DNA from 4 places in the Massilia sp. GER05 genome. Region 1 is predicted to be linked to each of the others. Evidence: predicted binding sites of a transcription regulator. Region 1 holds the regulator's gene; each other region holds the start of a gene.
The links. Region 1 encodes sigma-54, which starts transcription at its own class of promoters, with help from an activator protein. Its sites were predicted from a motif close to TGGCANGNAANCTGCTTT; they were not measured.

Region 1 (7,709 bases):
CGACGAGCATCCGCCGATGACGATGACGGCCAACAGCGCGCTCGTGAGCCAGAACCAGAACCAGATCGACCTGACGGGCAATGTCGACATCCGGCGTCCGGCCGCCCCGGGTGCGGAGCCGATGCGGATCCGCACCGAGGTCCTGACGATCCTGCCGGACGACGAGATCGCGAAGACCGACAAGCCGATCCACATGACGCTCGGCGCCGCATCGGTCGACGCGGTGGGCATGGTCGCCAACAACGCCACGCAGCAGATCGCGCTGGGTGGCCGCGGCAAGGTCACCTATCCGCCACGCCAGTCGCGCGCAAGTCACTAAAAAGGACTATCGAATGAAAAAAATACTCGCCGCCGCCATCTTCCTGCTGGTGCCGCTGGCTGCCTCGGCCGAGAAGGCGGACGCGCTCAAGCCCGTCGACATCGCGTTCGACAACGCCAACGTCGACCAGGTCACGCAGAACTACGTCGCCACCGGCAACGTGGTCATCACGCGCGGCACCATGATCCTGAAGTCCGACCGCGCCGAGGTCAAGGAATCGCCGGACGGTTGGCGCACCTTCATCCTCACCGCGAATCCCGGCAAGCTCGCGACCTTCCGCCAGAAGCGCGATGGCGGCCCGGACCTGTGGGGCGAGGGCCAGGCCCAGCGCATCGAATACGACGAGCGCAACGACATCGTGAAGCTGTTCTCGAAGGCCGTCATCCGCCAGCTCGAGGGCAAGAAGGTCACGCAGGAGATGGCCAGCGAATTCATCTCCTACGATAACCGCAACGAGAAGCTGCTCGGCCTGAACGACGCCAACGGCACGGACAAGCCGGGCAATGGCCGCGGCAGCATCACGCTGCAGCCGCGCCGCGCCCCTGCCGCCGGCGCCGCTCCCGCTCCGGCAGGCAAGCAATGACGGAGGCGCACACGATGGAAGCAGGCACGCAGGCCGCGCCGGCCGAATGCGGCGGCAGCACCCTCGTCGTCAAGGGACTGCAGAAGAGCTACGGCAAGCGGCTCGTCGTACGCGACGTGTCGCTGCAGGTGGTGTGCGGCGAAGTGGTCGGCCTGCTGGGCCCGAACGGCGCAGGCAAGACGACCTCGTTCTACATGATCGTGGGCCTCGTGCCGTCGGACGCCGGCAGCATCGACATCAACGGCACCGACATCACCGGCCTGCCGATCCACCGGCGCGCGCTGCTCGGACTGTCGTACCTGCCGCAGGAAGCGTCCGTGTTCCGCAAGCTGACGGTGGAAGAGAACATCCGCGCCGTGCTGGAATTGCAGCGCGAGAACGGCAAGTCGCTCACCAAGGCGCGCATCACCGAACGTCTCGACGAGCTGCTGGCCGAGCTGCAGATCGAGAAGCTGCGCGAGAGCCCGGCGCTGTCGCTGTCCGGTGGCGAACGCCGCCGGGTGGAGATCGCGCGCGCGCTCGCGACCAATCCGCGCTTCGTGCTGCTGGACGAACCGTTCGCCGGCGTGGATCCAATCGCCGTGATCGAGATCCAACGCATCGTGCGCTTCCTGAAGGAGCGCGGCATCGGCGTGCTGATCACGGACCATAATGTGCGCGAGACGCTGGGCATCTGCGACCGCGCCTACATCATCAACCAGGGCGCGGTGCTGGCATCGGGCCGTCCCGACGACATCATCGCCAACGAATCGGTGCGCCGCGTCTACCTGGGCGAACACTTCCGAATGTAGTCATGAAACAGACGCTGCAACTCAAGACCTCACAGCACCTTGCACTGACGCCGCAACTGCAGCAATCGATCCGCCTGCTGCAGTTGTCCACGCTCGAGCTGCACCAGGAAATCGAGCAGGTCCTGAGCGAGAACCCGCTGCTCGAACGGCTCGACGATCCGCTCGACCGCTCCGTGCGGTTGCTGGCCGACGGCGCCATCAACAGTGCCCCGTCCTCGTCACAGGCGGGCGAGGCGCCGGCCGCGCAGGGCAATGGCGACGAAGGCGGCAGTGCGCCCGCCGAGAGCGGCAATGGCGAAGGCGGTGACGCCGGCGGCGACAGCGGAGAAAGCGGCGGCGAAGGCGGCGAGGACTGGGGCGAATACGGCCGCAGCGGCAGCGGCGGCGGCGAGGACGAGGACGGCCGCCCGCAGCTGGAAGCGAGCCCCGTCACGCTGCGCGAACATTTGATGGAGCAGGTGCGCCTGACGTGCTGCGCGGCGCGCGACTGCGCGCTCGTGGAACTCGTCGTCGATGCGCTCGACGACAACGGCTATCTGGAAGAACCGCTGGAAGACATCCATGCGCGCCTGCCGGAAGAACTGGAGATCGAGTTCGACGAATTGCGCACGGCGCTCGCCATGGTGCAGAGCATGGACCCGCCGGGCGTGGGCGCGCGCAGCGCGGCCGAGTGCCTGGCGCTGCAGATCCGCCGCATGCCCGGCGTGCCGATGGTGACGCGGCGCATGGCGCTCGTCATCGTCGAAAAATACCTGACGTGGTTCGCGCAGCGCGAATTCAACAAGCTGAAGAAGGCGCTCGATTGCGACGACGAAGACCTGCGCGAAGCCCAGGCCGTCATCCGCCAGTGCAATCCGCATCCGGGCGCGGCGTTCGCGTCGGACGTGTCGGACTTCGTCGTGCCCGACGTGATCGTGCGCCGCGCCAAGGATGGCTGGAGCGTGCAGCTGAATCCGGAAGTGATGCCGCGCCTGCGCGTGAACAGCCTGTACGCGTCGCTGATGAAGCAGGGCAAATCGGAAGCGCAGATGAACGCGCAGTTGCAGGAAGCCAAGTGGCTCATCAAGAACATGCGCCAGCGCTTCGACACGATCCTGCGTGTAGCTCAGGCAATTGTCGATCGGCAGCGCAACTTTTTTTCCCACGGCGCAGTCGCGATGCGGCCCCTTGTTTTACGTGAGATAGCTGATACACTAGGTCTACACGAGAGCACAATTTCTCGAGTCACAACTCAGAAATATATGCTGACCCCGCACGGCATGTTCGAGTTGAAGTATTTCTTCGGGAGTCACGTTGCCACCGAAGCGGGAGGCGAAGCATCGTCGACGGCAATACGGGCCCTCATCGTACAACTCACAGGAGCAGAAGACCCCAAGAATCCATTATCCGATAGCAAGATCGCGGAGATGCTAGGGGAACAGGGAATGGTCATCGCGCGACGCACGGTCGCAAAATACCGTGAGGCGCTGAAAATCCCGCCCGTCAGTCTCCGCAAATCCTTGTAACAAACACTGTCCCATTGCGCAGATGCGCGCACGGCAGGCAGTGCATCTTCAAAGGAGTGTGTATGAATCTCACAATCAGCGGACATCATCTCGATGTAACTCCAGCCATCCGAGAATACGTACAGAACAAGCTCGAACGCATCACCCGTCATTTCGATCAAGTGATCGACTCACACGTCATCCTCTGCATCGACAATCTCACCGAGAAAGAAAAACGCCAGAAAGCCGAGATCAACCTGCGCCTCGCGGGCAAGATCGTCCATGTCGCCAGTGCCGCGCACGATCTATACGCCGCGATCGACATGCTGATGGACCGCCTGGACCGCCAGGTCGTCAAGTACAAGCAAATGCTCAAGGATCATGACAACGCGTGTATCAAGCGCATGTCCGAAGGTGGGGAGGAGGAGCCCGCCGCGGCGTAATGCCACGCGTGCAGTAGCACCAAGGAGTAAAGGGCGCATCGGCGCCCTTTTAGTTTTTATGGGCGCTACAATGCTGCTCTGATTATTTCAATAACAACGAGACATGACTGCACACGTTCTGACGCGGGTTGCCAACCGCAGCGGCATCGTCACCCTGGACCGCCCGAAGGCGCTGAACTCGCTGTCGCTGGACATGGTCCGTGCGCTCACCGCCACGCTGCTCGCCTGGCGCGACGATGCATCGATCGACGCCGTCGTCATCGGAAGCAGCAGCGAAAAGGCCTTGTGCGCCGGCGGCGACATCCGCTTTTTCCACGAGGCCGGCCGCGCCACGCCGCAGACCGGCAGCCCGCTGCTGGAAGATTTCTTCACCGAGGAATACGCGCTCAACCACCTCATTCACTTCTATCCGAAGCCGTACATTGCGCTGATGGATGGCGTCGTGATGGGCGGCGGGATGGGCATCGCGCAGGGCGGGCCGGATTGCGGCCTGCGCATCGTGACGGAGCGCTCGAAGATCGCCATGCCCGAAGTGAACATCGGCCTGTTCCCGGACGTGGGCGGCAGCCACTTCCTGTCGCACGCGCCGGGCCGCCTCGGCCACTATCTCGGCGTGACGGGCGTGACGATCGGCGCGGCCGATGCGATCTACGTCGGCCTGGCCGACGTGTTCGTGCCGGGCGCGCAGCTGGATGCGCTGCGCGCGCTGATCGAGACGACGCCGGGCGCGGAACTGCCCGCCGCGATCCGCGCGTTCGCCGCGCCGTTCCCGGCCGGCGCGAGCGAACTGGAAGCGCAGCGCGACGCGATCGACCGCCACTTCGGCGCGGACTCCGTCGCGGCCGTGATGGCATCGCTGGAGACGGATGGGAGCCCGTTCGCGCAAAAGACCTTGGCCACGCTGCGCCAGCGCTCGCCGCTGATGATGTCGGTAACGCGTGAGATGCTCGTGCGCGGGGAAGCGCTCGGCGTCGCGGACTGCCTGCGCATGGAGCGCTCGCTCGTGCGCCGCACGTTCGAACACGGCGAAGTGCTCGAAGGCGTGCGCGCGCTCGTGATCGACAAGGACAATGCGCCGCGTTGGAATCCGCCCACGCTCGATGCGGTCACGCCGGAGATGGTCGCGTGGTTCTTCGCGCCCGTTCTGGCCTGAACACGCGCATCCCTTGCGCGCTTTGTGATCTCGCTGGAAGCAGACGCGTTCCGCCTGGACGCACCGGATCGCCCCGTGCTGTTCGCGAAATTCGAACCGGCCGGTCCGCTGCGGTGAAGAGCGGCTTCTACCGGCTGCTCGACGAGTTCTTTTGATTTCCGCGCGGGCTCGGCGAGCCCGCCTACGCCGGGATCACGTACGGTGGGCATTTGAGGCCGGGGGCCTCAAATGAAACGTGCCACGCGTGAAGCATGCGTCGTGTTGGCGGTGTCAGGGCTGCTCGCGGTGGCGCACGACGACGCGTTCCGTGTCGCTGAAATACGCGCCGAGCCGCTCCGCCATGTACACGGAGCGGTGCTGGCCGCCCGTGCAACCGACGGCCACGGTGAGATAGCTGCGGTTGTCCTTCTTGAACGACGGCAGCCACTTGGCGATGAACGCGCGGATGTCGGACAGCAGCTCGGCCGCCTGCGGCTGGGCGTCGAGGAAGGCGATCACGGGCGCGTCCCTGCCGTTCAGCGGGCGCAAGGTGAGGTCGTAATACGGATTCGGCACGGCGCGCACGTCGAACACGAAGTCGGCATCGAGCGGCACGCCGCGCTTGAATGCGAACGATTCGAAATACAGCGTCAGCGGCGCGTAGGCGACCTCGGCCAGTTCCTTGATCCATGCGCGCAGCTTGTTGGCCGACAGTTCGGACGTGTCGATCACGTGGCCCATCTTCTCGATCTGCCCCAGCCGGTCGCGTTCTTCCGAAATGCATTCGATCAGCGTGCGGCGCGACGCCGGGTTCTCGCCCGGACGCAGTTCGTGCGACAGCGGGTGGCTGCGGCGCGTCTCGGAAAAACGGGCGACGAGCGAGTGCGTGCTGGCGGTCAGGAAGATCACCTTCACCTGGTGGCCTTCCTCCCGCAGCGCGGCAACCGTCGTCGGCAGCTCGGCCAGGGACTCCGCGCTGCGCGCGTCGACGGCGACGGCGATGCGTTCTGGTTTCGTCGCCTTCGATGCTGCCGACGAGCGCCGGCAGCAGGGCGGGGGGAAGGTTGTCGACGCAATAGTAGCCAGCGTCTTCGAGGACGTTCAGGGCGACGGATTTACCGGAGCCCGAGATACCGGTGATGAGTAGGATGCGCATGGCGCGATGATAGCATCGGCAAGTCTTTGCCGCATCGCACAAGGCTTATGGATGAGGTATTTGCAACAGTGCCGTGGGGAGCGGATTCCTGGACTGAACTTTCGTATGCTCAGTCGCTGCTCATTGCTTGTCGCTGGTGGAGCAGGGGTTTCGCGGAGCACCGCTCCGCGCCTGCGGAACGGGCGGGCCATGCTTGGCCCGCACTCCACTGCAGCGCTAATCGCTGCTCATTGCTTGTCGCTGTCGTTCCATGAACTCCTGCAGCGTATCGATCCCGCGCAGCTGCAGGATCGTGTTGCGCACCGCGGCTTCCAGCAGCACCGCGATGTTGCGGCCGGCCGCGACGGGAATGACCACTTTGCGGATCGGCAGGCCCAGCACGTCCTCGGTGGGGAAGTGGAAGGGCAGGCGTTCGACTTCCTCGTCCAGCGCGCCCCGTTTGACGAGGTGGACGATCAATTTGAGGCGCATCTTGCGGCGCACCGCCGTCTCGCCGAAGATCGCCTTGATGTCCAGCAGGCCCAGGCCACGCACTTCGAGCAGGTTCTGCAGCAGCGGCGGGCAGCGGCCCTCGATCATGTTCGGGGCGATGCGCGAGAATTCGACGGCGTCGTCGGCGACGAGGCCATGCGAGCGCGAGATCAGTTCCAGGCCCAGCTCGCTCTTGCCGAGGCCCGAGTCACCCGTGATCAGCACGCCGACGCCCAGCACGTCCATGAACACGCCGTGCATGATGACGCGCTGCGCCAGCTTCTTCGACAGATACACGCGCAGGTAGTCGATGACCTGCGCGGCCGGCAGCGGCGTCGAGAACAGCGGGATGTTCTGCTCGTCGCAGATGGCGAGGATGTCCGGCGGGGTGTCGAGACCCTGCGCGATGAACAGCGCCGGCGGACCGCCAGCGATCAGTTCGCCGATCAGGTGGCTGCGCGAGCCGGATTTCAGGCGCTGGTAGTAATTCAGTTCCTGGTGACCGAACACCTGCATGCGGCCCGGGTGGATCAGGTTCAGGTGGCCGACCTGGTCCGCGGCGGAGACGGCGTCGCCGGAAATCTGGCGTTCTCCGCCTGGAAATCCGGCGAACCAGCCCAGTTGCAGGCTGTCGCGGTTGTCGTCGTACAGCCGTTGGATGGTCAGCGGGGTCTGCAGCATGGTCGCTTTCGCAAGGTCAGCCGAGGGCTTGCAGGCTCGGTTGCCAGTTGATGATGCGTTCGTAGACGGACTTCGGATCCGTGTCCGTGCTCAAGGCCGTGCGGATTGCCTCATCCGAAAACAGTTCCGCGATCTCCGACAGGATTTCCAGGTGCTGTTGCGTGACGTGGTCCGGGATCAGCAGGAAAAAGAGCAGTTTCACCGGCTGGCCGTCCGGCGATTCGAACGGGATCGGCTCGGCCAGGCGCACGAACGCGGCCAGCGGCGATTTGAGGCTTTTGCTGCCCTTGATGCGACCGTGCGGCACGGCGACGCCATGACCGAGTCCGGTGGACCCGAGACGCTCGCGCGCGAACAGGTTGTCCGACACGGTGGAGCGGGCGATGCCGCAGTTGTTCTCGAAGATCAGGCCGGCCTGCTCGAAGGCGCGCTTCTTGCTCGACACTTCGATGTCCAGCTGCACGTTCTCGAGCGAGAGGATTTTGCTTAGATTAGTCATAACACGCTTCTATTGCGGTGCACCCTGGGTGCTTGCGAGCGGGAATTATAGGCCTGTTTTATGGCCGTGTAATTCGATTTTGCACGCCGTCCGACGCCTGTGTGATCCCTGCCGCAAACCTTTGCGCAAAGACCCCGTACTCGGCGTTCC
Region 2 (7,709 bases), 2.5 Mb from region 1:
CAGCCCGAAGCTGATCGCACCTTTCCACATGCTGCGTGCCATCTGGAGCTCTCCTCGAGGTTATTCGCCCACCGATCCCGTGATCGGCAGCACGACGCCGGTCACATAGCCGGAGCAGACGTTGGATGCCAGGTAGACGTACGCCGGCGACAGCTCTTCCGGCTGCGCGGGACGGCCGAACGTCGTGCTCTGGCCGAACTTGGTGATGTCTTCCGGCGACTGGTCGGCCGGGTTCAGCGGCGTCCACACGGGGCCCGGCGCGACGGCGTTCACGCGGATGCCCTGGTCCAGCAGGTTGGCGGCGAGGGACATCGTGAAGGCGTGGATGGCGCCCTTGGTCGTCGAATAGTCGAGCAGCTTCTTCGACCCCTTCAGGCCCGTCACGGAGCCCGTGTTGATGATCGCGGCGCCGCGCTTCATGTAGGGCAGGCAGGCCTTCGCCATGTGGAAGTAGCCGTAGATATTCGTGCGCATCGTCTCGTCGAAGCGGTCTTCCGTCAGGTCGAGCAGCGACTCGGCGTGTTCCTGGAACGCGGCGTTGTTGACGAGGACATCCAGGCGGCCCCACTTGGCGACGATCTGGTCGACGGCCTGCTGGCAGAATTCCATGTCCTTCACGTCGCCGGCGACCGTCACGCATTTCGTGCCCTCGGCCTCGATCAGGCGCTGCGTCTCGGCCGCGTCCTCGTGTTCGTTCAGGTACAGGACGGCGACGTCGGCGCCTTCGCGCGCGAACAGGATCGCGACGGCGCGGCCGATGCCGGAATCGCCGCCGGTCACGATGGCGACCTGGCCCGCCAGCTTGCCACTGCCCTTGTAGTGCTCGGCCATGAACTTCGGCTTCAGCTCCATCTGGGCTTCGATGCCCGGCTTGGCCAGGTGCTGGGCGGGGAAGTCGCCGCTGGGCTGCTGGATACCCGTCTGGGCTGCGCCGCCCGACCCCTGGTCACCCTTCTGCATGCTGGCGTCAGCCTGGTCCTGGCGGTTCTGGATGGCCTTCTGCCTGTTCGCTGCGTCGTCCTGTATTGCCATGGTGCCCTCCTTGTGCATGATTTCGCCAGTATTCCCGCCTGAAGGACGCGCTGACGGTGCGCTTCCACACATTGCGAGCATTTGCTGGCCGTTACAGGTGCTTTGTGGCAAACTTGTTAGCGTAACAAAGTATTCCAGAGGTGATTCATGCTGCAGCAGACCGCGATTTACCTGAGTCCGATGGCGCAACGGCGCGCCGAATTCGGGGACGCCTGCGCCTCCCTGTTCGCACGCCTGCACCTGGCCGACAGTGCCGACGTCGCCGCGAGCCTGCTGGCGCGCGAGCAGCCGGACCTGCTCGTGATTGACCTCGACCGCTTCGAGCCCAGCATCGACGCGGAAGCCCTCGGCGACCTCGTCGTTCGCCGTGCCGGCGCACCCGTGCTGTTGTTATGTCCTTTCGCCGGCGCCGCCTGGCTGCCCGCGCTGATGGCGCACGGCCCCGTGCACTATGCCGTCACGCCGCTCGACGCGGCCGCGCTGCGCGCCGCGGTGAGCAGGCGCCTTGCGCAGCCGCAAGCGCCGTCGGGCGGCGCCGCCGGCCTGCGCACCCTGCTGGACCTGCGCGCCCGCGTCCAGGCCGCGCTCGACGAGGCGGAAGACGCACATACGTTGTCCGAAGCCTTGTGCGCCGCGCTGTGCGCGTGGCCGGGCGTGCTGCATGCGGGCGTCTTCCTGCTCAAGGAGGGCAACGATCTGCAACTGGAAGCCCAGCAGGGACCGGAGGGATTGCTGCTCGGCGCGCTGCTGCAGCGCACGGACCGCCTCCTGCAGGCGCCGCTGCGCCACGCATTCCCCGGCCTGCTGGCCGCGGCGGGCGGCGCGGCTGCGTTGATCGAAGTCCCGGAGCAATCGGGCGAACCGGCGCTGGCGGAAGGGCTGCGCGCGCACGGCGTCGCGATGGCGCTGGGCCTGCCCATTCCCGCCGACGGTCCCGGCACGCCGCGCGGCGCGCTGTCGCTGCTGTTCGGCGCCGCGCGCGAGCTCATGCCGGACGAGTGGGCGACGTTGCAGGACGTGGCGCGCCTGGCCGCCTTCGGCCTGCGCCTCGTCGCCATCGGCCAGGAAAACGAGCACCTGATGGCGCGCCTCACGTACATCTCGACGACGGATGCGCTGACCGGCGTCGCGAACCGCCGCCACGGCGAGGAATTGCTGGAAAAAGAGATCAAGCGCGCCCGCCGCTACCGCGTGCCGCTCGCGCTGCTGTCGTTCGACATCGACCGGTTCAAGGCGGTCAACGACACGTACGGCTACCCGGTCGGCGACGTGGCGCTGCGCACCGTGGCCGACACGACGCGCGCGGTGCTGCGCGCCAGCGACATCCTCGTGCGCTCGGGCGGCGAGGAATTCCACATCATCGCGCCGCACACGAGCGCCATCGACGGTTTGAAAATGGCGGAAAAGGTGCGCGTGGCGATCGAACAGGCGGAGATTCCCGGCTGCGACCACGTGACGGTGAGCCTCGGCGTGGCCCAGCTGGGCGAGCAGGAAAGCGGCGATTCGCTGACGCAGCGGACCGATGCCGCCCTGGCGCGCGCCAAGCGGGCGGGCCGCAACTGCGTCGAACTGGCGATGCAGTGAGCGGCGGCGCGCCGATGCGCACGGTAGCGACGAGCCCGCGCCTGCTCGGCTGGCTGCGGACGTATCGCCGCGACGATCTCGCGGGCGACGTGGGCGCCGGCATCGTCGTGGCCATGATGATGATCCCGCAGGGCATGGCCTACGCGCTCGTCGCCGGCCTGCCGCCCGTCGCGGGCCTGTATGCCAGCATCGTGCCGCCGCTGCTGTACGCCCTGTTCGGCACGAGTTCCTCGCAATCCGTCGGGCCGATGGCGATCATCTCGCTGATGACGGCGTCCGCGCTGGCGCCGCAAGCATCGCCGGGCAGCGCGCTGTACGGCATGCTGGCGGCGCAGCTGGCGCTGGTGTCCGGGGTCGTGCTGCTCGCGTGCGGCCTGCTGCGCGTGGGCTACCTCGCCAACTTCTTCTCGCGCCCCGTGATGAGCGGCTTCACGCTGGGCTCCGCCGTCGTCATCTCGCTGGGGCAGGTGCGCACCCTGCTGGGCGGCGCGCTGCCGCACGTGCACGGCCCCAGCGCCGCGCTGGGCGTGGGGAGTATCGCGCTGCTGCTGTTCGCGCGGCGCTGGCTGGCGCCGCTGCTGCGCCGGCTCGGCATGCCGTCCGGCGCGGCCGACGTCGCCGCGCGTCTCGCACCGATGGTGCTCGTCCTGGGCGGCATCGCACTCGTGACATCGATGCGCCTCGACCGCATGGGCGTGCAGGTGATCGGCGCCGTGCCGGCCGGGCTGCCGGGCCTGAGCCTGGCGACGTCCGCCGCGCATTGGCAGGCGTTGCTGAAACCGTCCCTCCTGATCGGCTTCATGAGCTTCCTGATCGCGATGTCGGGTGCGCAGACGCTCGCGCTGAAGCGCGCGGAAAAACTGCACACGAACCGCGAACTCGTGGGGCTGGGCCTGGCCAACGTCGGCAGCGCGCTGTCCGGCGGCTTTCCCGTGACCGGCAGCCTGTCGCGCTCCGCCGTGAACTTCGCGGCCGGCGCGCGGACCCAGCTGGCGGGCGTGATCACGGCGGCGCTGCTCGCGGGCGCGCTCGTGCTGCCCACCGGCTGGCTGGCGCTGCTGCCGCTGCCCGTGCTGGCCGCGACGATCATCGTCGCCGTGCTCGGCCTGCTGGACTGGTCGACGCTGCGCACCGCATGGAACTACGACCGCGCCGACGCGCTCGCGCTGCTGGCCACCAGCGGCGGCGTCCTGCTGCTCGGGGTGGAGGCGGGCGTCGTGCTGGGGCTGCTGCTGTCGCTGGGAACGATGATCTGGCGCGAGAGCCGGCCTCACATCGCGGTGCTGGGCCGGATTCCGCACACTGAACACTTCCGCAACATCGACCGGTACTCGGCCGAGACGGATCCGAACGTGCTGCTGCTGCGCGTGGACGCGGGGCTGTTTTTCGGGAATATCGAAGCGGTCAGTGAGCGCATCGAGGAAGAACTGGCCGCGCACCGCGAGGCGCGCCACCTGGTGCTCGTGCTGTCGGCCGTGAACGCCATCGACAGTTCGGCGCTGTTCGGGTTGCTCGAATTGAATCGCGCCCTGGCCCGGCGCGACGTCCGCCTGCACCTGGCCGAGGTCAAGGGACCGGTGCTGGACCGCCTGCGCGCGTCGACTTTGTTGAGTGAGCTCAGCGGACGTCTCTTTTTAAGTACAGCAAATGCCTGGAATGCCCTCGCACGACACGACACGTGATTGCAAGCAAATCCCAGCTGTGGCAGGATGGAACCACGGTTTTAGAGAAAAGGTGGATATCATGCCGCGCCCAAGTACTATCGTTATTCTGTTGTCAACCGTCGCCTTGCTCGCCCTCGGCTTCGCCGCCGCTGTCCCGGCCGGCATCGCCCTGGCGCTGACGTTCGAACTGGCCGCCTACAAGCGTGCCGCCGACCGCGAACGCGCCCTGCGTCCGGTCCGCATCGCCCGCCCGCTGCGCCGCCGCCGCTGATTTTTTTCAGCCCTGGTTCGCCCGCTTGACCGGTGCTATCGCCGGTCGGGCCCGCGGACACCCTCCGATTTCCTCTCCTGGTCGCCACGCGCGGCCCTCTGTCGGCTTCACCTTTGACGTTGCCGAAATCATATTGATCACCTGATCCGGGCGTGCGCCCGCACCGTTCCGGTGCCGCCGGTGCCGTGCTGGTGCGCCGCGTCCGCGCGTTCCTCCGTCCCGCGAGTGGCACGCATCGTGCTAACTCATCGGGTATGCCCTTCGACGATCCAACCTGCACCTCCTGGCACGCATCCCTCCGTCTCGGCTTCGCCCGCGACGGCGGCTGCACGCGGCTCGTCCGGCGCGAGCACCGCGGGCCGCTGCGCGTGCAGAAGGCGTTGTATCCCGAAGGGCCGGGAACCTGCCACGTGATCGTCGTGCACCCGCCCGGCGGCATCGTGGGCGGCGACCGGCTCGACATCGCGCTCGACGTGCCGGCCGGCTGCCACGTGCTGGCCACGTCGCCCGGCGCCGCGAAGTGGTATCGCGCCAACGGCCGGACGTCGCGTCAGGACGTGCGCCTGGCCGCCGGTCCCGGCGCCGCGATCGAATGGCTGCCGCAGGAAACCATCGTCTACGACGAGGCCGACGTGATGCTCGCGCACGACGTCGACCTGGCCCCGGGCGCCGTCTACATCGGCAGCGAGGTGCTGTGCTTCGGCCGCCGCGCGTCCGGCGAACGTTTTACGCGCGGCCAGGTGGGGCAGCGCACGCGCATCCGCATCGACGGCCGGCCCGTGTGGTGGGAGCAGGGCGGCGCCACGCCGGCGCTGCTCGCGAGCCCGCTGGGCATGGAGGGACACAGCGTCTGCGCGACGCTCGTCGCCGTCGGCAAGCCCGTGCCGGCGGGCCTGCGGGACGCGGTGCGCGCCGTCGATCCGGGCCTCGCCGTCAGCCAGGTCAAGCACGTGTTCGTGGCGCGCTTCCTCGGCGACGACGGCGAACGGGCCCGTGCCGCGCTGACGGGGGCGTGGACGGCGCTGCGGCCGCACCTGCTGGACCGGCCGGCCACGCCGCCGCGCATCTGGAATACGTAAAGGATCGCCATGGACCTGACCCCACGCGAAAAAGACAAGCTGCTGATCTTCACGGCCGCGCTGCTGGCCGAACGCCGCCGCGCGCGCGGCCTGAAGCTGAACTACCCGGAAGCCGTCGCGCTGATCACGGCCGCGATCATGGAAGGCGCCCGCGACGGCCGCAGCGTGGCCGAGCTGATGAGCGAGGGCACCATGATCCTGGCGCGCGCCGACGTGATGGACGGCGTGCCGGAGATGATCCCGGACATCCAGGTCGAAGCCACGTTCCCGGACGGTAGCAAGCTCGTCACCGTCCACAACCCGATCCCGTGAGCGCCCCATGATCCCCGGCGAATACTTCCTCGAGAATGGCGACATCGTCATCAACGCGGGCCGGCCCACGGTGGCGCTCGTCGTCGCGAACGCGGGCGACCGTCCCGTGCAGGTGGGCTCCCACTACCACTTTTACGAAGCGAACGCTGCGCTGCGGTTCGAGCGCGAGCTGGCGCGCGGCATGCGCCTGAACATCGCGGCCGGCACCGCCGTGCGCTTCGAGCCGGGTCAGCGGCGCACCGTCGAACTGGTGGCGTTGAGCGGCGCGCGCATCGTGCATGGCTTCCAGGGCCTGATGGGCGGCCCACTCGATGGAGGCGCCTGAATGGCCACGATCTCCCGCCAGGCGTATGCCGACATGTACGGACCGACGACGGGCGACCGCATCCGCCTCGCCGACACGGCGCTCGTCATCGACATCGAAAAGGATTACGCCATCTACGGCGAGGAAGTGAAATTCGGCGGCGGCAAGGTGATCCGCGACGGCATGGGCCAGTCGCAGCGCGTCCGCGCGGACGTGATGGACACGGTGATCACGAACGCCGTCATCGTCGACCACTGGGGCATCGTCAAGGCCGACATCGGCATCAAGGATGGCCTGATCGCCGCCATCGGCAAGGCCGGCAACCCGGACATCCAGCCCGGCGTGACGATGGCCATCGGCGGCGCGACGGAAATCATCGCGGGCGAAGGCATGATCGCCACCGCGGGCGGCATCGACACGCACATCCACTTCATCTGCCCGCAGCAGATCGAGGAGGCCCTGATGTCCGGCATCACGACGATGCTGGGCGGCGGTACCGGCCCCGCCGTCGGCACCGCGGCGACGACGTGCACGCCGGGCGCGTGGCACATCCATTCGATGCTGATGGCGGCCGACGCGTTCCCGATGAACCTCGGCTTCTTCGGCAAGGGCAACGTGAGCCAGCCGCGGCCCCTCGAAGAACAGGTCGAGGCCGGCGCCGTCGGCCTGAAGCTGCACGAGGACTGGGGCAGCACGCCGGCCGCGATCGACAACTGCCTGTCCGTCGCCGAGCGCATGGACGTCCAGGTCGCGCTGCACTCCGACACGCTGAACGAGGCCGGCTTCCTGGAATCCACGCTGGCCGCGTTCAAGGGCCGCACGATCCACACGTTCCACACGGAGGGGGCGGGCGGCGGGCACGCGCCGGACATCATCGCCGCGGTCGGCCAGGACAACGTGCTGCCGTCGTCGACGAACCCCACGCGCCCGTACACGATCAACACGCTGGACGAGCACCTCGACATGCTGATGGTCTGCCACCACCTCGACCCCGCCATCGCGGAAGACGTGGCGTTCGCGGAATCGCGCATCCGCCGCGAGACCATCGCCGCCGAAGACATCCTGCACGACCTGGGCGCCATCTCGATGATGTCGTCGGATTCGCAGGCGATGGGCCGCGTGGGCGAGACCATCACCCGCACGTGGCAGACGGCGCACAAGATGAAGGTGCAGCGCGGCCCGCTCGAAGGCGATTCGTCCCGCAGCGACAACGCGCGCGTAAAACGCTACGTGGCCAAGTACACGATCAACCCGGCCATCGCGCACGGCCTGTCACACGCGGTGGGCTCGCTGGAACCGGGCAAGATCGCCGACATCGTGCTGTGGCGGCCCGCGTTCTTCGGCGTGAAGCCGTCGATGATCCTGAAAGGCGGGATGATCGCGGCGAGCCTGATGGGCGACCCGAACGCGTCGATCCCGACGCCGCAGCCCGTGCACTATCGCCCGATGTTCGGTGCATTCGG
Region 3 (7,709 bases), 3.3 Mb from region 1:
CAGCAGGATCGTCTCGTGGGCGGCGGCCAGGCGTTCCAGCTGGGCGGGGGCCGATTCGCGGCCGCGCGGGGCGCGTGCGATCGACGATTCGCCGGCGATGTCGCCGGCCAGCGCGAACGTCACGCCGCCCAGGGTCTGGATGCGCTCCGCGATGGCGTCCATGATCGCGACCTGTTCTTCGTAGTGCTTGTCGAACAGCAGGTGCAGTTCGTAGAAGTTGGCGCCGGACGTCTGCCAGTGCGCTTTCTTGTAGGCGTCGCGCAGCGCCATCGTGTGCGCCAGCAGGCGGTTCAGGGCGCGCACGCTCTGCGACCGCGTCTGCTCCGGAAGACCGATGCGCACGGGCGCCAGCGCGCCGAATTCCTGGACGACGCCGGCATTGTCCTGGGTAGGTTGGTTGTCCATGGGAGACCTCGTGGTGGGAAATGGATGACAGCCCGAGTCTATCCATCGCCCGCCGCATGGGCACTGATCCAAAGGCCAGGCATTCCGGTAGTATGATGGTTTTCAGGTTCGGGAACGCCATGACCAACCATTCCGAGACCGGCGACGACGCCGGCGTCTACCGCACCCTGCTCGAATCCACGCAGGCCATCCCGTGGCGCATCGACTGGGCCTCCGCGCGCTTCACGTACATCGGTCCCCAGATCGAACGCGTGCTGGGCTGGCCCCAGGACAGCTGGAAGACGGTCGAGGACTGGGCCACGCGCATCCATGCGGAAGACCGGCAGAAGACGGTCGATTTCTGCGTGAGCCAGTCGCAGCAGGGCACCGATCACGAAGCCGATTACCGCGCCCTGACTGCCGACGGCGAATACGTGTGGATCCGTGACGTCGTGCACGTGATCCGGCGGGCCGACGGGGCCGTGGACTGCCTGGTGGGCTTCATGTTCGACATCAGTGAACGCAAACGGGCCGAGGACAAGATCCTGCAGCTGCAGAAGGAGCTGGAGGCGCTGTCGTACCGCGACCCGCTAACCGGCATCGCCAACCGGCGCATGTTCGACCGGATCCTCGACGTCGAGTGGGGCAAGGCCCGTGCGCTGGGCGAGCCGCTGTCGCTCGTGATGGTCGACATCGATTACTTCAAGCAGTACAACGACCGCTACGGCCATCCGCAGGGCGACGCCTGCCTGAAGGAGGTGGCGCGGGTGCTGGACCGCGCGGCATCGCGCACGCGCGACCTGTGCGCGCGCCTGGGCGGCGAAGAGTTCGCGCTGGTGCTGCCCGCGACGGACGAGGCGGCGGCGCTGGCGGTGGCGGCGCGGTGCGCTCGGCGGCTGGCGCAGGCGGCGCTGCCCCATGCGGCGTCCGGCGTGGCGGACGTCGTCACGTGCAGCATGGGCGTGGCGACGATCGTCCCGGGCAGCCAGGACCAGCCGGCCGGACTCGTCGAGGTGGCCGACACGCGGTTGTACCGTGCCAAGGCGGCGGGACGCAACAGGATTGCCGGCAGCGCCGGCTGAAAGGAATCAGACGGCCGCTGCGCCTGGGGGCAGTGCACCCACAGCGCGGCGGCGGCGTGCCATGCCGAGCGCGCCGAGGCCGACGAACAGCAAGGCGGCGGTGCCCGGCAGCGGGATGTGCACGCCCATGGCCACGCCTTCGAGGACGTCGTTCTGGCAGGTCTCGCCCCAGTGCATCGCGAACGAGCTGTAGTCCATCAGTTCCGAACCGGAGAGGTTGATGGTGAACGTCAGGGCGCCGGTCGAGACGGCCCATTTGCCGGACAGGCCCGTGTCCTTGACCGTGGACGAGTTGGTGTTCACGGCCGTTTCCTCGTTCTCGCGGTAGTTGCAGTTCGAGCACTTGATGTAGCTGTTCGAATTGAGGATGTTCTGCGCGTTGGTCGCGCCGTTCAGGGCGTACAGCTTGAAGTCGCCGCCCGAGTTGCTCCAGCGGTTGTCGAGCGCGAAGCCGTAGTCCCAGACGGTGCCCTTGGTGGCGTTGTCGGACGTGTAGTGATTGCTGGACGTGCCCGCGGCATTCCACGTGTCGGACAGGAACACGTCGCCGTAGCCGATGCCCTTGCCGGTCGCACCGGTCAGGCCGTCCTTGCCCCACGTCGGGCTGACGCCCGCCTTGCCCGCGAAGCTCGTATTGATCGTGATGGTCAGCACACTCCCGGCGCGCGCGATCGTCGCCTTGGAGATATCGTATTCGGTGCCCCCGATGACGTCCGCGGCGCCCTGGTTGTCGTAGCCATAATAGGCGGTGACGCCGGAGTCGGTGATGGTCGCGGCCCACCCCTGGCTGGCGCCGAGGATGAATGCAGCCGAGACGGCCAGCTTGAGCGCTTTTTTCACAGAATCTCCCGGATATATTTACACGTTGACCAGCATCAGCTCGTATCATGCCACGGATAAACTTAACTTGTAAATAAATTATTTATTACCGATGAGAGCCGTGATCTTTTTACAACTGTTCGCGGTGGCGTGGTATTGCGGTCATGCCCGTCGGGTTTTGCTTGCCATAAACGGCCTTGCCCCACGAAAATGCACCATTCATCTATAACAAGATCAGCGATGTCCTCCCCACCTCCACGCACCAGCCGCCTGGCCGCCGTCCTCGTGGCCCTTGTTCTCGCCGCCGCGCTTCCGGCCTGCAAGCAGCAGACGGCGGAGCAGCAGCGGGCCCACGCTGCCCAATTGCGCGCGAAAGGGGATTTTCGCGGTGCCCTCATCGTCCTCAAGAATGCGCTGGACGCCGACCCGCGCAGTGCGGACACGCGCTACCAGCTCGCCCAGGTCTACCTCGACCTGGGCGACAGTACGACGGCCGAAAAGGAAGCCCGGCAGGCGCTGGACCGGGGCCATGCGCGCGGACCGGCGCTGGCGGCGCTGGCTGCGGCGCTCGTGCTGGAAGGCCAGCACCAGAAGGCGCTGGACGAGACGGCCGGCGGCCCGGACGACCCGGGCTTGTCCACCGCGCGCGGCGACGCCTGCCTGGCCCTGCGCCGCAACGACGAGGCGCGGGCTGCCTACGAACACGTGCTTGCCAAGCGTGCGGACGACCCGGCGGCGCTCGTCGGCCTGGGCCGGCTCGCCATCGTCGAGGGCCATGCGGACGCCGCCCACGGCTACGCCGACCGCGTGCTGGCCCGCGATCCGCGCAACGTCGACGCGCTGATGTTCAAGGCCGACCTCGTGCGCGCGGGCGAGCGGCCCGAGGACGCGCTGGCGCTGTACGACCGCGTGCTGGCCGTCAGCCCGCAACACCGCACGGCCCACGTGGAAAAAGCCTATCTCGCCATCGGCCTGCGCAAGCCGCAGATGGCGCAGGCCGAGCTGGACCTGGCCGCGAAGGGCGCACCCGGCAGCCTGCTCGTCGCGTACACGCAGGCGCTGCTCGACTATACGACCGACAAGCCCGACGCCGCGCGCGACGTGCTGTACAAGGTGCTCAAGGCCGTGCCGGACCACATGCCCAGCGTGCTGCTGGCCGGCGCCGTCGACCTGAAGCTTGGATCGAACTACCAGGCGGAGCAGCATTTCCGCCGTTACCTGGAACGCAATCCGGCCAACGTCTACGCGCGCAAGATGCTGGCGCAGGCGCTGATCGGCTCCGGCCACGGGGACGAGGCGCGCACCGTGCTGGAGCCCGTGCTCGATGCCCGCCAGGCCGATGCCGAAGTGCTGGCGCTGGCCGCCGACGCCAACCTGAAGGCGCGCCGCTACGACCAGGCCGCCGACCTGTTCGCGCGCGCCACTAGCCTGGACGGTGCGTCGGCCACGCTGCGCACGGGCCTGGGACTGGCGCGGCTGGGCGCGGGCGCGACCGACGACGCGGTGCGCGAGCTGCAGGCGGCGACGGCGCTCGACGAGCGTTCGCCGGAGGCCGTCGAGGCCCTCGTGCAGGCGAACCTGCGCCTGGGCCGGCGCGACGCCGCACTCGATGCGGCGCTCGCGCTGGAGCGCAACCAGCCCGACCGGCCGCTGGCCCACGCGCTCAAGGGCCAGGTACTGGCGGCCCAGGGCAAGGCGGACGCGGCGCGCGCCAGTTTCGCACGCGCGCTGCAGCTCGATCCCGCGTACTACCGGGCCGCGGCGAGCCTGTCGCAGCTGGCGCTCGACGCCGGCCAGCCGGCGCAGGCGCGCCAGGTGCTGGTCGACTTCCTGGCAAAGAACAAGCAGAGCGTGGCCGCGATGGACGGCCTGGCGACACTGGCCGAGCGCACGCAGGACAGCGCCGAGGTGACGCGCTGGCTGGAACAGGCCGCCGCCGTCGACCCGCACGCGATCGGGCCCGGCGTCGACCTGTGCGCGCACTATTTGCGCACGGGCCAGACGGACAAGGCGCTGGAACTGGCGCGCCGCCTGCAGGTGAGCCATCCGGAAAACCCGGACCTGCTGGATTTGCGCGGGAAGGCCGAGCTGGCGCGGGGCGACCTGCCGGCCGCGCTGGAATCGTACAAGCAGCTGGCCCAGGCGCTGCCGCGCTCCGCGCCCGCGCTGATGCAGGTCGCGGCGCTGCGGCTCGTGATGAACAACACGACGCAGGCCGAGGAAGACCTCAAGAGCGTGCTGGCGATCCAGCCCGATTTCCCGTCGGCCCAGCTGGAACTGGCCGCGCTGTACGTGCGCAAGGGCTCGCACGACCTGGCGCTGATGGTCGCGGAACACATGCAGAAGCAGCATCCGCAAGGCGCGGCCGGCTACCAGTTGCAGGGCGACATCCTGATGGCCAAGCGCCAGCCGGCCGCCGCGCTGGCCGCGTTCGAGCGCGCGTCCGCGCTGCATGCGACGAACGAACTCGCGATCAAGATCGACAACGCGCTGCGCCGGGCCGGCCGCGTCGCGGACGCCGACGGCCGCCTGGCGAAATGGCTGGCGGCGCATCCGGACGACGTGCGCGTGCTCGCGTACCGCGCGCAGACGTGGATGGGCGCGAACGAGTTCAAGCGGGCCGCCGCCCAGCTGGAAGACGTGCTGCGGCGCCAGCCCGGCAACCCCGTTGCGCTGAACAATCTTGCGCTGTGCTACCAGGCGTTGGGCGACGCGCGCGCGCAGGCAACGGCCGAGGCGGCGCTGAACGCTGCGCCGAAGCGCGCGGACGTGATGGATACGCTGGCCTGGATCCTCGTCGGCAACGGGAACGCCGGCCGCGCGGTGACCCTGCTGCGCGAGGCGCAGGCGCTCGCACCGAAGGCGCGCGACATCCGCTACCACCTGGCGGCGGCGCTGGCCGCCAGCGGCGACAAGGCCGCGGCGCGCAAGGAACTCGACGGGTTGCTGGCCGGCGACATGGGGTTTGCGCAGGCGGACGAGGCGCGCAAGCTGATGGAAAAACTGAAGACGGGCGGGTGATCAGCCGTCGTCGTCCTCGCGCAAGCGGGGACCCATACTGATCCGAACGGGGACACTCGGCATGGATTCCCGCCTGTGCGGGAATGACGGCTTATTGGCGTGGCGTCCAGCCCAGCCGTTCCTCGATCACCCCGCGATACAACGTCCGGATATCCCCCGGAATCCGGCGCACGTATTCCTCGGCCCTGGCCCGCTCCTCCCCCTGCAGCCCGGCCAGCAGCGCGACCGCCTCGTGCGGGCTGGGCGCGCGTTCGCTGACGCCGGCAAACTTGGCCGGCAGCGCCGTCCACACGACCGCATCGACGTCACGGGTTGCCATCCAGTCCGCGATGGACGCCACGATGGCCGCCGGCGTCTTCGCAGGCAGGCCGGGCGGCACCGGGTCGGGCAGGCTGCCCACCCATTGCGGATACTCGGGCCGGATCTTTTCGCGCCGGCGCAGCATCTCGCGGGCGTCATCGAGGCCGGCCGCGTCGAGCCGCGCCCAGCGCGTGGGCACGGGCGGCGCGGGCGCGTGCAGGACGAGGGCCAGTTCGGCGCTGTCGTCGCTGTCGCGCACGAATTCCAGCGGCAGGGCCGGGCCGTCCGGCTGCCAGTCCGACGCCAGCTTCAAGGGGCCGGGTTCCCAGATCAGCGAACCCCAGGCGATGCAGACGATGTTCACGGCGCCATCCTTTCCTCTAACAAGCCCGACCGGTGCATTGTAGCGGGACGCGCGTAACATACTGTATCGTTATCGTGCGCCGTATGCGGCGGATTTCCTGCCATTCTGTTCTGCGAGGAGGCGACATGGACGAGACCGAAGTATTGATCGCGGGGGCCGGACCGACCGGCCTCGTGCTGGCGCTGTGGCTCGTGCGCCAGGGCATCGACGTGCGGATCGTGGACCGCAGCGCGGGGCCGGGCACGAGCTCGCGCGCGATGGCCGTGCAGGCGCGCACGCTGGAACTGTACCGCCAGCTCGACCTGGTGGACGAGATCGTCGCGGGTGGCCTGCGCAATCCCGCCATCAACCTGTGGGCAAAGGGCGAACGGCGCGCGCGCCTGTCCTTCCGCGACGCCGGCCGCGAACTGACCCCGTATCCGTTCGTGCTGATCTATCCGCAGGACCGCCACGAGCGGGTGCTCGTGCGGCGCCTGGAGGAGGCGGGCGTGACGGTCGAGCGCAATACCGAATTGTTGGGCTTCGAGCAGGATGCGGCGGGCGTGACGGCGCGGTTGCGCGGCCCGGCGGGCGAGTCGGTGTGCCGCGCCGCCTGGCTGGCCGGGTGCGATGGCGCGCACTCCATCGTGCGCCATCAGCTGGGGACCGGTTTCGAGGGCGGCACGTACCAGCACACGTTCTACGTCGCCGACGTGGAGGTGAGCGGCCCGGCGGCGAACGGGGAGATCCACCTGTCGCTGGAGGAGGGCGATTTCGCCGCGCTGTTCTCGTATGATCAGCTGGGCAATGCCCGCCTGATCGGCGCCGTACGCGACGCCGAGGTGCGCGAGGGCCACACGCTGGCGTTCGACGACGTGCGCCAGCGCGCCATCGCGAGCCTGGGCTTGACCATCCGGCAGGTGAACTGGTTCTCGACCTACCGCGTGCACCACCGGGTGACGGGGCATTACCGGTCCGGACGGGCGCTGCTGCTGGGCGACGCGGCCCACGTCCACAGCCCGGCCGGCGGCCAGGGCATGAACACGGGGATCGGCGACGCGATCAACGTCGCGTGGAAGCTGGCCCACGTGCTGCGGGGCCGGGCGCCGGAAACGCTCATCGATACCTACGAGGCCGAGCGCAAGGCGTTCGCCCAGCGGCTGGTCGAGACGACGGACCGCGCGTTCTCGTTCGTCGTCGCCGAGGGCGGGTTCGCGGACTTCGTGCGCACGCACATCGCACCCCTGTTCGCGTCGGCCGCGTACGGCATCGAACCGGTGCGGGCGTTCATGTTCCGGGTGCTGTCGCAGATGGGCATCCATTATCCCGACAGCCCGCTGTCGGCCGGCAGCGCCGGCCACGTTCGCGGCGGCGACCGGCTGCCGTGGGCGGGCTACGGCGGCGGTCCGGACAACCACGCGCCGCTGGCGGCGATCGCCTGGCAGGTGCACGTGTACGGCGAGGCGGCGCCGGCGCTGCAGGCCTGGTGCGCCGGGCGCGGCATCGAACTGTACCGCTACGACTGGTGCGACGCGTGCCAGGCGGCCGGTCTCGTGCGCGACGCGGTCTATCTCGTGCGGCCGGATACGTATGTCGCGCTGGTGGACCGGGCGGGGGAGCGGGATACGCTGGAAGCCTATTTCACCACGCGCGGTATTCACCCGGTCTAGGCCGCCTGCACCTGCCCGCCACCCGCTTCATCCCGCAACAGCCGCGCCGCCGCCACCATGTTGCGCAGCGCCGCTTCCGTCTCCGGCCAG
Region 4 (7,709 bases), 1.2 Mb from region 1:
CGCAAACAGGCGGTGCTGGCCGATGTCCTCGGCGTCCGCGATGAGCGTCTTGCCGTCGGCCGTCCACTGGATACTGCCCGGCGAGCGGTCCCAGCTGTCGGCCACGTTGCGCTTCTTGCCGGTGGCGAGATCGAGCAGCACGATGTGGTAGCGGTCCGCCTCGAAGCCGGGACGGGTCATGGCCAGGTAGGCGAGGGTGCGGCCGTCCGGCGAGAACACCGCTTTCGTATCCCAGGCGTTATTGTCGGCAGTCAGGTTGCGGGGCGTGCCGCCCGTGGCGGGGACGGTGTACACGTCGAAGTTCGTCGACCACGCCTCGGTCTTGCCTGCGATGCGGACCGAGAACACGACGGTCTTGCCGTCCGGGCTGAAGCGGAATTCCTCGCGGTCGCCGAACGGTTTCGACGGCACGTCGCCGTCGAGCGCACCCGACAGGCTGACCGGCGTGCCGTTCACGCGGCCTGATGTATCCAGCGGTGCAGCGTACAGCACGTTGTTGCGGCCGTCCGACCACGTGTCCCAGTGGCGCACGAACAGGCGGTCGTAGATCTTGCCGCTGGCCTTGTCTTTCTCTTTCGCGTCCACGCGCGCCTTCGTGCAGGCGAGGTCGGCGCAGTCGCGGAACACGGCCATGCTGAGCAGCATGCGGTCGCCCGTCGGCGCGACGCGGAAGGCGTCCACGTCGAGCGGCAGATCGGTCACGCGGACCGCGTCGCCGCCGGCCGCCGGCACGCGCCACACCTGGCCCGAGCCCGACCGGGATGACAGGAAATAGATCGCGTCGCCGTTCGGCGACCATTCCGGATCCGTGCTGCTGGCGGCATCCGACGTCAGGCGTTGCGGCGCCGGATTGGCGGCGCGCAGGTCGACCAGGTAGAGGTCGGTATGGCCGCGGTTCTTGCCCATGTCGGTCGTGCGCACCGTGTAGACGACGCGGCCGCCGTCCGGCGACACCGCCGGGCTGCCGACGCGTTCCATCGTCACCAGGTCTTCGACCGTGAATCCGCGCGGTGCGGCCGTCGCGCCCAGCGCCGTGCCCGTCAGGGCGGCGGCCAGCGCCAGCATACGTAATTTCATCCTGTCCTCTCGCTTGTGGCTTGTGAATACACGGCTGCGCCTGTTGGCTCAGCCGGTGAAAGGCAGCAATTTACCACGCGAAAGATGGAGCAGGGAACGGGCCTTAGAACTCTTCCCACTCGTCCGCAGCGGCCGACGCCTTCGCGGGCGCGCGTGCCGGCGCCGGCTTGACGACAGGTGCCGGCTTCGGTGCCGCCAGCGTCGCGGCACGTTTCGCGGCACGGACCGGCGCCGCCGGCGCCGCCGGTGCGGCCGGTGCAGTCGCCTTTACACGGTCGTCGAGGCGGAACACGCTGACCAGTTCCGCCAGCTTGCCCGCCTGGTTCTGCAGGGCTTCCGACGCGGCCGCGGCTTCCTCGACGAGGCCCGCGTTCTGCTGGGTCACGTTGTCCATCTGGCTGATCGCCTGGTTGATCTGCTCGATGCCGCTGGTCTGCTCCTGGCTGGCGGCGCTGATCTCGGCCATGATGTCCGTCACGCGCTGGATGCTTGAGACGACCTCGTGCATCGTGCTCCCGGCCTGGTCGACGAGCCTGGTGCCGATCTCGACCTTGTCGACGGAGTCGCCGATCAAGCCCTTGATTTCCTTGGCCGCGGCGGCCGAGCGCTGGGCCAGCGTGCGCACTTCGCCCGCCACGACCGCGAAGCCGCGGCCCTGTTCGCCGGCACGCGCGGCCTCGACCGCCGCGTTCAGCGCCAGGATGTTCGTCTGGAACGCGATGCCGTCGATGACGGTGATGATGTCCACGATCTTCTTCGACGAATCGTTGATCGAGCCCATCGTCTGCACGACCTGCGCCACGACGTCGCCGCCCTGGCCGGCCACGGTCGACGCCGTCTGCGCAAGCACGTTGGCCTGGCGCGCGTTGTCGGCGTTCTGCTTCACGGTCGACGTCAGCTCTTCCATCGACGATGCCGTTTCCTCGAGCGAGCTGGCCTGCTCTTCCGTGCGCGACGACAGGTCCAGGTTACCGCTCGCGATTTCGGCGGAGGAGGAAGCGATGGCGTCCGTGCCCTGGCGCACCTCGCTGACGATGCGGGCCAGGCGGTCGCGCATGGATTTCATCGCGAACAGCAGGCTCGTCTCGTCGCCGGCGCGCAGTTGCACGTCGGTGCCCAGGTCGCCGGCGGCGATGCGGCCTGCAACTTCGGCTGCGTAGGCGGGCTCGCCGCCCAGCTGGCGCGTGAAGCTCCGGGTGGTCAGGATACCGAAGCCGGCGCCGAGCAGGGCGCTGAGCGCGACCAGCACGAGCAGCGTGGCGCGGCTGTCTTCATATGCGTTCTTGTTGCTCAGATTGGTTTCCTGGGCCATCGCTTCCTTGTTCTGGGCCAGATCCGCCAATTTGGCGTCGAGGTCTTGCGACTTCGGCAGCATCGTCCCGAACAGGTAGTCGACGGAATCGCGCTTCGTCTCGAGCGGCTCCGCTTTCACGCGCTTGACCAGGTCCGCGATCATGCCGTCGAAGTCGCGCAGCTGGGCGTCGGCTTCGGCAAAGATGCGCTTGCCTTCGTCCGAATGGAACAGCGGACGCGCCTTGTCGAGGTTTTCCTGCAGCTGCTGCCTGTACTTGTCGGCGTTGGCCAGCATCGTGGTGCGCTGGTCGTCGGTCGACGCCAGCATGGCGCTGCGCAGCGAACGGCCGAGGGAGACCTGGTTCAGATCGGCTTCCTTGACGTAGGAAATGCCCAGCAATTCCTTCTGATACATGCGCTTGGCGCGCTCGTTCATCTGGGTCATGTTATAGATCGCAATGCCGGCGACGATGGCGCCGAGCACGACGACGGCAAGAAAACCAAGGGTCAGCCGGGTCGCGACCTTCATTTGCTTGAACATGGCACATCTCCTGATGATGAGTTCAGGTAAATGTTAATTGATGTGCGGAAATAATTTGTGAGAATTCGGGTCCGTATGTACGATCTGGCGTGTTTTTCCAACACTTACTTGAATGCTTGCTTAGTTCGATATCTGTTCAATAAAAGATCGTTGAGTAGAGACCTATTTCTTGGGATTTTTCCGGAACACGATCGGTTGCGCCGGCTGCCACACGGCGTCTTGCTGTGTTCGCTGCGCATGCATGACGATCGCCTGCACGTCGCCATGCCGCGCCGACTTCGCGCACACCGGGTCCGCGTTTGCGGCGTCGCCCGTCAGCGCATGCGCCTGGCAGCGGCAGCCGCCGAAGTCCTTCGCCTTGTCGTCGCACGTGCGGCACGGATCCTTCATCCAGGCATCGCCGCGGTAGCGGTTGAATGCGTCGCTGTGGTACCAGATGTCCTTCACGCGCGTGTCGCGCACATTCGGAAAATCGATGCCCGGCAATGTGCGGGCCGCGTGGCAGGGCAGGGCGGTACCGTCCGGTGCGATGCCGAGGAATACGCCGCCCCAGCCGTTCATGCACGCCTTGGGCCGCGCCTCGAAATAGTCGGGCACGACGAACAGGATGCGCATTCTGTTGCCGATCCGCGCGCGGCATGCATTCACGACGCTTTCCGCACGCGCGACCTGCTCCCGCGTCGGCATCAGCTGGTCGCGGTTGACGAGCGCCCAGCCGTAATACTGCGTGTTGGCCAGTTCCAGGTACTCGACGCCCATCTCGAGGGCCATGGCGATGATCCGCTCCACGTGGTCGAGATTGAAGCGGTGCAGCACGACGTTCAGCACCATCGGATAGTCGTACTGCTTGATGAGCCGGGCGACGCGCGCCTTCAGGTCGAACGTGTTCGTGCTCGACAGGAAATCGTTCAGCTCGCGCGTCGAATCCTGGAACGACAGCTGGATGTGATCGAGGCCCAGTTCCTTCATGCGCGCGAGACGCGATTCGGTGAGGCCGATGCCGGACGTGATCAAATTCGTATAAAACCCCAGCCGGCGGCCTTCGCCGACCAGTTCTTCGAGATCGTCCCGCAGCAGCGGCTCGCCGCCCGAGAAGCCGAGTTGCGCGGCGCCGAGCTGGCGTGCCTGGCGCATTACGTCGAACCATTGCTCGGTCGTCAGTTCGGTGCGGTCGTTGGCGGAATCGACCGGGTTGTAGCAGAACGGGCAGTGCAGCGGGCAGCGATAGGTCAGCTCGGCCAGCAGCCACAGCGGCGGCGCGATGACGGGACGGAAGGTCGGGGCGTTCATGATGGGCTCACACGATCCAGCCGCGCTCGCTGGCGACGCGCAGGAAATCGTCGACGTCCTCGCGCAGGCCGCCGCAGTTGAACGCCTGTTCGAGCTCGCCGACGATGGCCGGCACGGTACGGGCGCCATCGCAGCGCTTCAGGATCTCGGCCGCGCTCTGGCTCAGCTTGACCATCCCTTCCGGATACAGGAGCACGTAGTTGCCTTGGGCCTCTTCCCACTGCATGCGGAAGAGGCGCGACAGGGCGGGTTGATCGGGAACGGTGTGCATGACTTGCCTCCTCAGGGATAGGCCTTCTCGATGGCGTCGAGCATGGACCACAGGATGTCGAGCTTGAATTGCAGGATCTCGAGCGCGCGTTCCTGCTGGGCGCGGGTGGTGAAATGGCCGAGCGTCACTTCCAGGCCGTGCTCGACGTCGCGCTCGGCGAGCGAGATGCGGCTGCGGAAATACTGCAAGCCATCGGGATCGATCCATGCGTAATGCGTCGGCCAGTTGGCCAGCCGGTCCTTGTGGATCTTCGGCGCGAACATCTCCGTCAGCGACGAGCAGACGGCTTCCTGCCACGGCGCCTGGCGCGCAAAATTGACGTACGCATCGACCGCGAAGCGCACGCCGGGCACGACGTGCTTGTGCGACCACAGCGCGTCGCGCGTGAGCCCGACGGCTTCGCCGAGCCGCACCCACGCCTCGATACCGCCTTCGTTATCGCCCCAGCCGTCATGGTCGAGGATGCGGCGCACCCACCGGCGCCGCGTGGCGCGATCCGGGCAATTGGCGATGATGGCGCCATCCTTTTGCGGGATATTGACCTGGTAATAAAACCGGTTGGCGACCCAGCCGCGGATCTGGTCCGGGCCCAGCAGGCCCTCGTTCATGTTGACGTTGAACGGATGGTGGATGTGGTAGCCGGCACCTCGGGCGCGCAATTGCGCCTCGAACTCGTCGCGGCTCCATGCTTCGGTACTCATATCGTGATCTCCATGCCGTCGAACGCGACCTCGATGCCGTGGCGCGCGAGCAGGGCGCGCTCGTCCGAGTCTTCGTCCAGGATCGGATTCGTGTTGTTGATGTGGATAAGCACCTTGCGCCGCGCTCCAATCCTGTCGAGGACGGCGATCATGCCCCCGTCGCCGGACTGCGGCAGGTGACCCATGTCGGCCGCCGTTTTTTGGGAAAACCCCAGCGCGATCATCTCGTCCGCGCGCCAGAACGTGCCGTCGACGAGGACGCAATCCGCTGTCTTCAGCGCGGCGTCCACCTGCGCATCGATTGCGCCAAGGCCAGGTGCGTAGAACACGGATTTGCCTGTTTGCGTGTCTTCGATCAGCAGGCCGATGTTGTCGCCCGGGTGCGGATCGTTGCGGTGGTCGGAATAGGGCGGCGCCTTGCTGTTCAGTGCGAGGGGCGTGAAACGGATGCCGTCGATGCCGGGCACGTGCAGGCCGTCTTCGATCGGCAGTTCATGCCAGCGCACGCCGCAATAGTGCGACAGCACGGGCACGAGCGGCAGCCCCTGGTTGAGTTCGCGCCAGACCTGTGCGGTGCAATAGAGCGGTAGTTCTTTCCCTTCGCGCAGCATCAGGAGGCCGGTGACATGGTCGATCTGCGCATCCATCAGCATGACGGCGGCGATGCCGGAGTCGCGCTGGCCGCGTGCCGGCTGCAGGGCCGGTGTGGCGCGGATCTGCGCGAGGATATCCGGCGACGCGTTGATCAGCACCCAGTCGGTCCCGTTGGCCGACACGGCGATCGACGATTGCGTGCGCGCCGTCGCGCGGAGGGTACCGTTACGCAGGCCAGCGCAATTGCGGCAATTGCAGTTCCACTGCGGGAAACCGCCTCCGGCTGCGGAGCCTAATACGACGATGTTCATGACGTGGGTCCGGTAAGCCCGCGGCGCTGCCGCGGGCATGGGCTGCATTAGCGATTCGCGATGTACATCGTGATTTCGAAGCCGAAACGCCAGTCGATGAATTCGGGTTTGGTCCAGGCCATGGTTGTCTCCTTGATCGTTGGATGGGTTATGAATGCGCGGCGCGCAGTCAAGGAGGAATTCGCAATATCCATGCCACATGGCCGGCGCGGTCTCGCCGGGGCAGGCCTGTGTCAAAGATGAACAGTTGTATTGCACGACGATACATCTGTGACAGAATTGTTCAGTTTCGTGTGAACACTGGGAGACGCGGATGGACGAACGATACAAACCGGATGGCTATAACGCGGTATCGCCGTATTTGCTCGTGAAGGATGTGCGCGCCATGCTCGATTTCCTCGCCCACGCGTTCGGGGCGACCGAGCTGCGGCGCCAACCGGACGCCGACGGCGGGATCCGGCACGCGGAAGTCAGGATCGGGGATTCCGTGGTGATGATGGGATGCCGGCCGGGGGCGGAGCTGATCGCCTCGGTGCATGTGTATGTCGAGGATGTCGACCGGGTCTATGCGCGGGCGCTGGACCGTGGCGCAACCAGCCTGTCTGAGCCGCGCGACCAGCCGTATGGGGACCGGACGGCGGGGGTGCAGGATGCGCAGGGGAATTACTGGTGGATCGGGACGCGGTTGCGTGGGAGCGGTAGCTAGCAACTCACGGTTCCGACGCTGTCCCCAGTTCGAAGGTCGAGACCGATCCAGCATCGATAGGGGCCATCTTTCGTTCCCTTGTCCTGCGCGGTGTAGCTGCAATGAAGGCCTTTTTTTTCCCGCATCCGGTCGCCCGGTTCTCCGGTACATGTTTCGGGCAGGTCCGGACCAATGGAATCGAAAATGTCTTTCGCAGACTTGCCATCGACGAGAACTGTCAGCTTGCGATCGCTCGCCGTGGCCGGCGTGCGATCTGAAACGATGCCGGAATGGACCTTGTAGATTGCCCCTTGCAGTGGTTTCCAGAGACGGTACGGATCGGAAGACGGGGCGGCAGCATGGGCGAGCGACAGCGCGATCGCCGTCGCGCCCAAGGTCAGTAAGGTTATCGTTTTGCGCATGTCAGCCCCGTAGCTTCACATGAAAATGATGGTCGTGATTCGTGGCCTTTCTGACGAACGGGATATCAGGGCCGTTAAACAATACAAAAGCGGCTGGAGCAAATGTTCTGAACATCTCGATCAGCTTTGCGGTGCCTTGTTTGTCATACTCCGCATCCCACCAGAACACCGGAAGTTCGAGACCGTCCTTGCGTAGCGGCCGCACATCAACCTCCAGCCCGCTCATGTGTGAGTTGTGATCCGGGGTTCTCCTGCCGTCCGGGAGGCTGATGTCTCCGATACCGATACGTCGCTTATCGATGGCCTGCCACTCCAGCGCCACACGAAGCACGGCCGTCATCATGATCGGGTGAGCGTACTGATAGGCGCCTTTGGCCGGCTTCTTGTAGAGATCACCATACGCATAGTAGCCCGAGTCCATCGGCGCTTGTGGAAGCATGAAGAAGCCGCGCGAATCCTGCGTCGGGCGAGGACGGATCGGGTCGGGGCACTTGTCGTCGTCTTCGGTCGTCCATTCGGTAGGC

Region 2: a site for sigma-54 is predicted at 4,778-4,795, ahead of ACL58G_RS23020 (urease accessory protein UreD). Genes of this name have one in related genera too.
Region 3: a site for sigma-54 is predicted at 2,342-2,359, ahead of ACL58G_RS19555 (VPLPA-CTERM sorting domain-containing protein). Genes of this name have one in related genera too.
Region 4: a site for sigma-54 is predicted at 6,259-6,276, ahead of pqqA (pyrroloquinoline quinone precursor peptide PqqA). Genes of this name have one in related genera too.

The regions. Positions count from the first base shown of each region.
Region 1 is NZ_CP178858.1:413,696-421,404, reverse strand. Features, by position in the region: gene lptC (LPS export ABC transporter periplasmic protein LptC) at 1-319, shown strand, start outside; gene lptA (lipopolysaccharide transport periplasmic protein LptA) at 333-902, shown strand; gene lptB (LPS export ABC transporter ATP-binding protein) at 899-1,693, shown strand; gene ACL58G_RS01820 (RNA polymerase factor sigma-54) at 1,696-3,198, shown strand; gene hpf (ribosome hibernation-promoting factor, HPF/YfiA family) at 3,261-3,620, shown strand; partial or broken gene ACL58G_RS01810 (enoyl-CoA hydratase/isomerase family protein) at 3,724-4,801, shown strand; partial or broken gene rapZ (RNase adapter RapZ) at 5,044-5,908, opposite strand; gene hprK (HPr(Ser) kinase/phosphatase) at 6,125-7,060, opposite strand; gene ACL58G_RS01795 (PTS sugar transporter subunit IIA) at 7,077-7,559, opposite strand.
Region 2 is NZ_CP178858.1:5,193,303-5,201,011, reverse strand. Features, by position in the region: gene ku (non-homologous end joining protein Ku) at 1-42, opposite strand, end outside; gene ACL58G_RS23040 (SDR family oxidoreductase) at 61-1,032, opposite strand; gene ACL58G_RS23035 (diguanylate cyclase) at 1,180-2,616, shown strand; gene ACL58G_RS23030 (SulP family inorganic anion transporter) at 2,631-4,298, shown strand; gene ACL58G_RS23025 (hypothetical protein) at 4,390-4,551, shown strand; gene ACL58G_RS23020 (urease accessory protein UreD) at 4,806-5,630, shown strand; gene ACL58G_RS23015 (urease subunit gamma) at 5,640-5,942, shown strand; gene ACL58G_RS23010 (urease subunit beta) at 5,950-6,267, shown strand; gene ureC (urease subunit alpha) at 6,268-7,709, shown strand, end outside.
Region 3 is NZ_CP178858.1:4,406,667-4,414,375, forward strand. Features, by position in the region: gene ACL58G_RS19545 (Dps family protein) at 1-405, opposite strand, end outside; gene ACL58G_RS19550 (sensor domain-containing diguanylate cyclase) at 525-1,466, shown strand; gene ACL58G_RS19555 (VPLPA-CTERM sorting domain-containing protein) at 1,473-2,306, opposite strand; gene prsT (XrtA/PEP-CTERM system TPR-repeat protein PrsT) at 2,526-5,306, shown strand; gene ACL58G_RS19565 (hypothetical protein) at 5,398-5,970, opposite strand; gene ACL58G_RS19570 (FAD-dependent monooxygenase) at 6,096-7,619, shown strand; gene metE (5-methyltetrahydropteroyltriglutamate--homocysteine S-methyltransferase) at 7,616-7,709, opposite strand, start outside.
Region 4 is NZ_CP178858.1:1,663,543-1,671,251, forward strand. Features, by position in the region: gene ACL58G_RS07355 (S9 family peptidase) at 1-1,065, opposite strand, end outside; gene ACL58G_RS07360 (methyl-accepting chemotaxis protein) at 1,181-2,911, opposite strand; gene pqqE (pyrroloquinoline quinone biosynthesis protein PqqE) at 3,074-4,201, opposite strand; gene pqqD (pyrroloquinoline quinone biosynthesis peptide chaperone PqqD) at 4,209-4,472, opposite strand; gene pqqC (pyrroloquinoline-quinone synthase PqqC) at 4,484-5,173, opposite strand; gene pqqB (pyrroloquinoline quinone biosynthesis protein PqqB) at 5,170-6,078, opposite strand; gene pqqA (pyrroloquinoline quinone precursor peptide PqqA) at 6,126-6,200, opposite strand; gene ACL58G_RS07390 (VOC family protein) at 6,392-6,784, shown strand; gene ACL58G_RS07395 (hypothetical protein) at 6,781-7,185, opposite strand; gene ACL58G_RS07400 (penicillin-insensitive murein endopeptidase) at 7,187-7,709, opposite strand, start outside.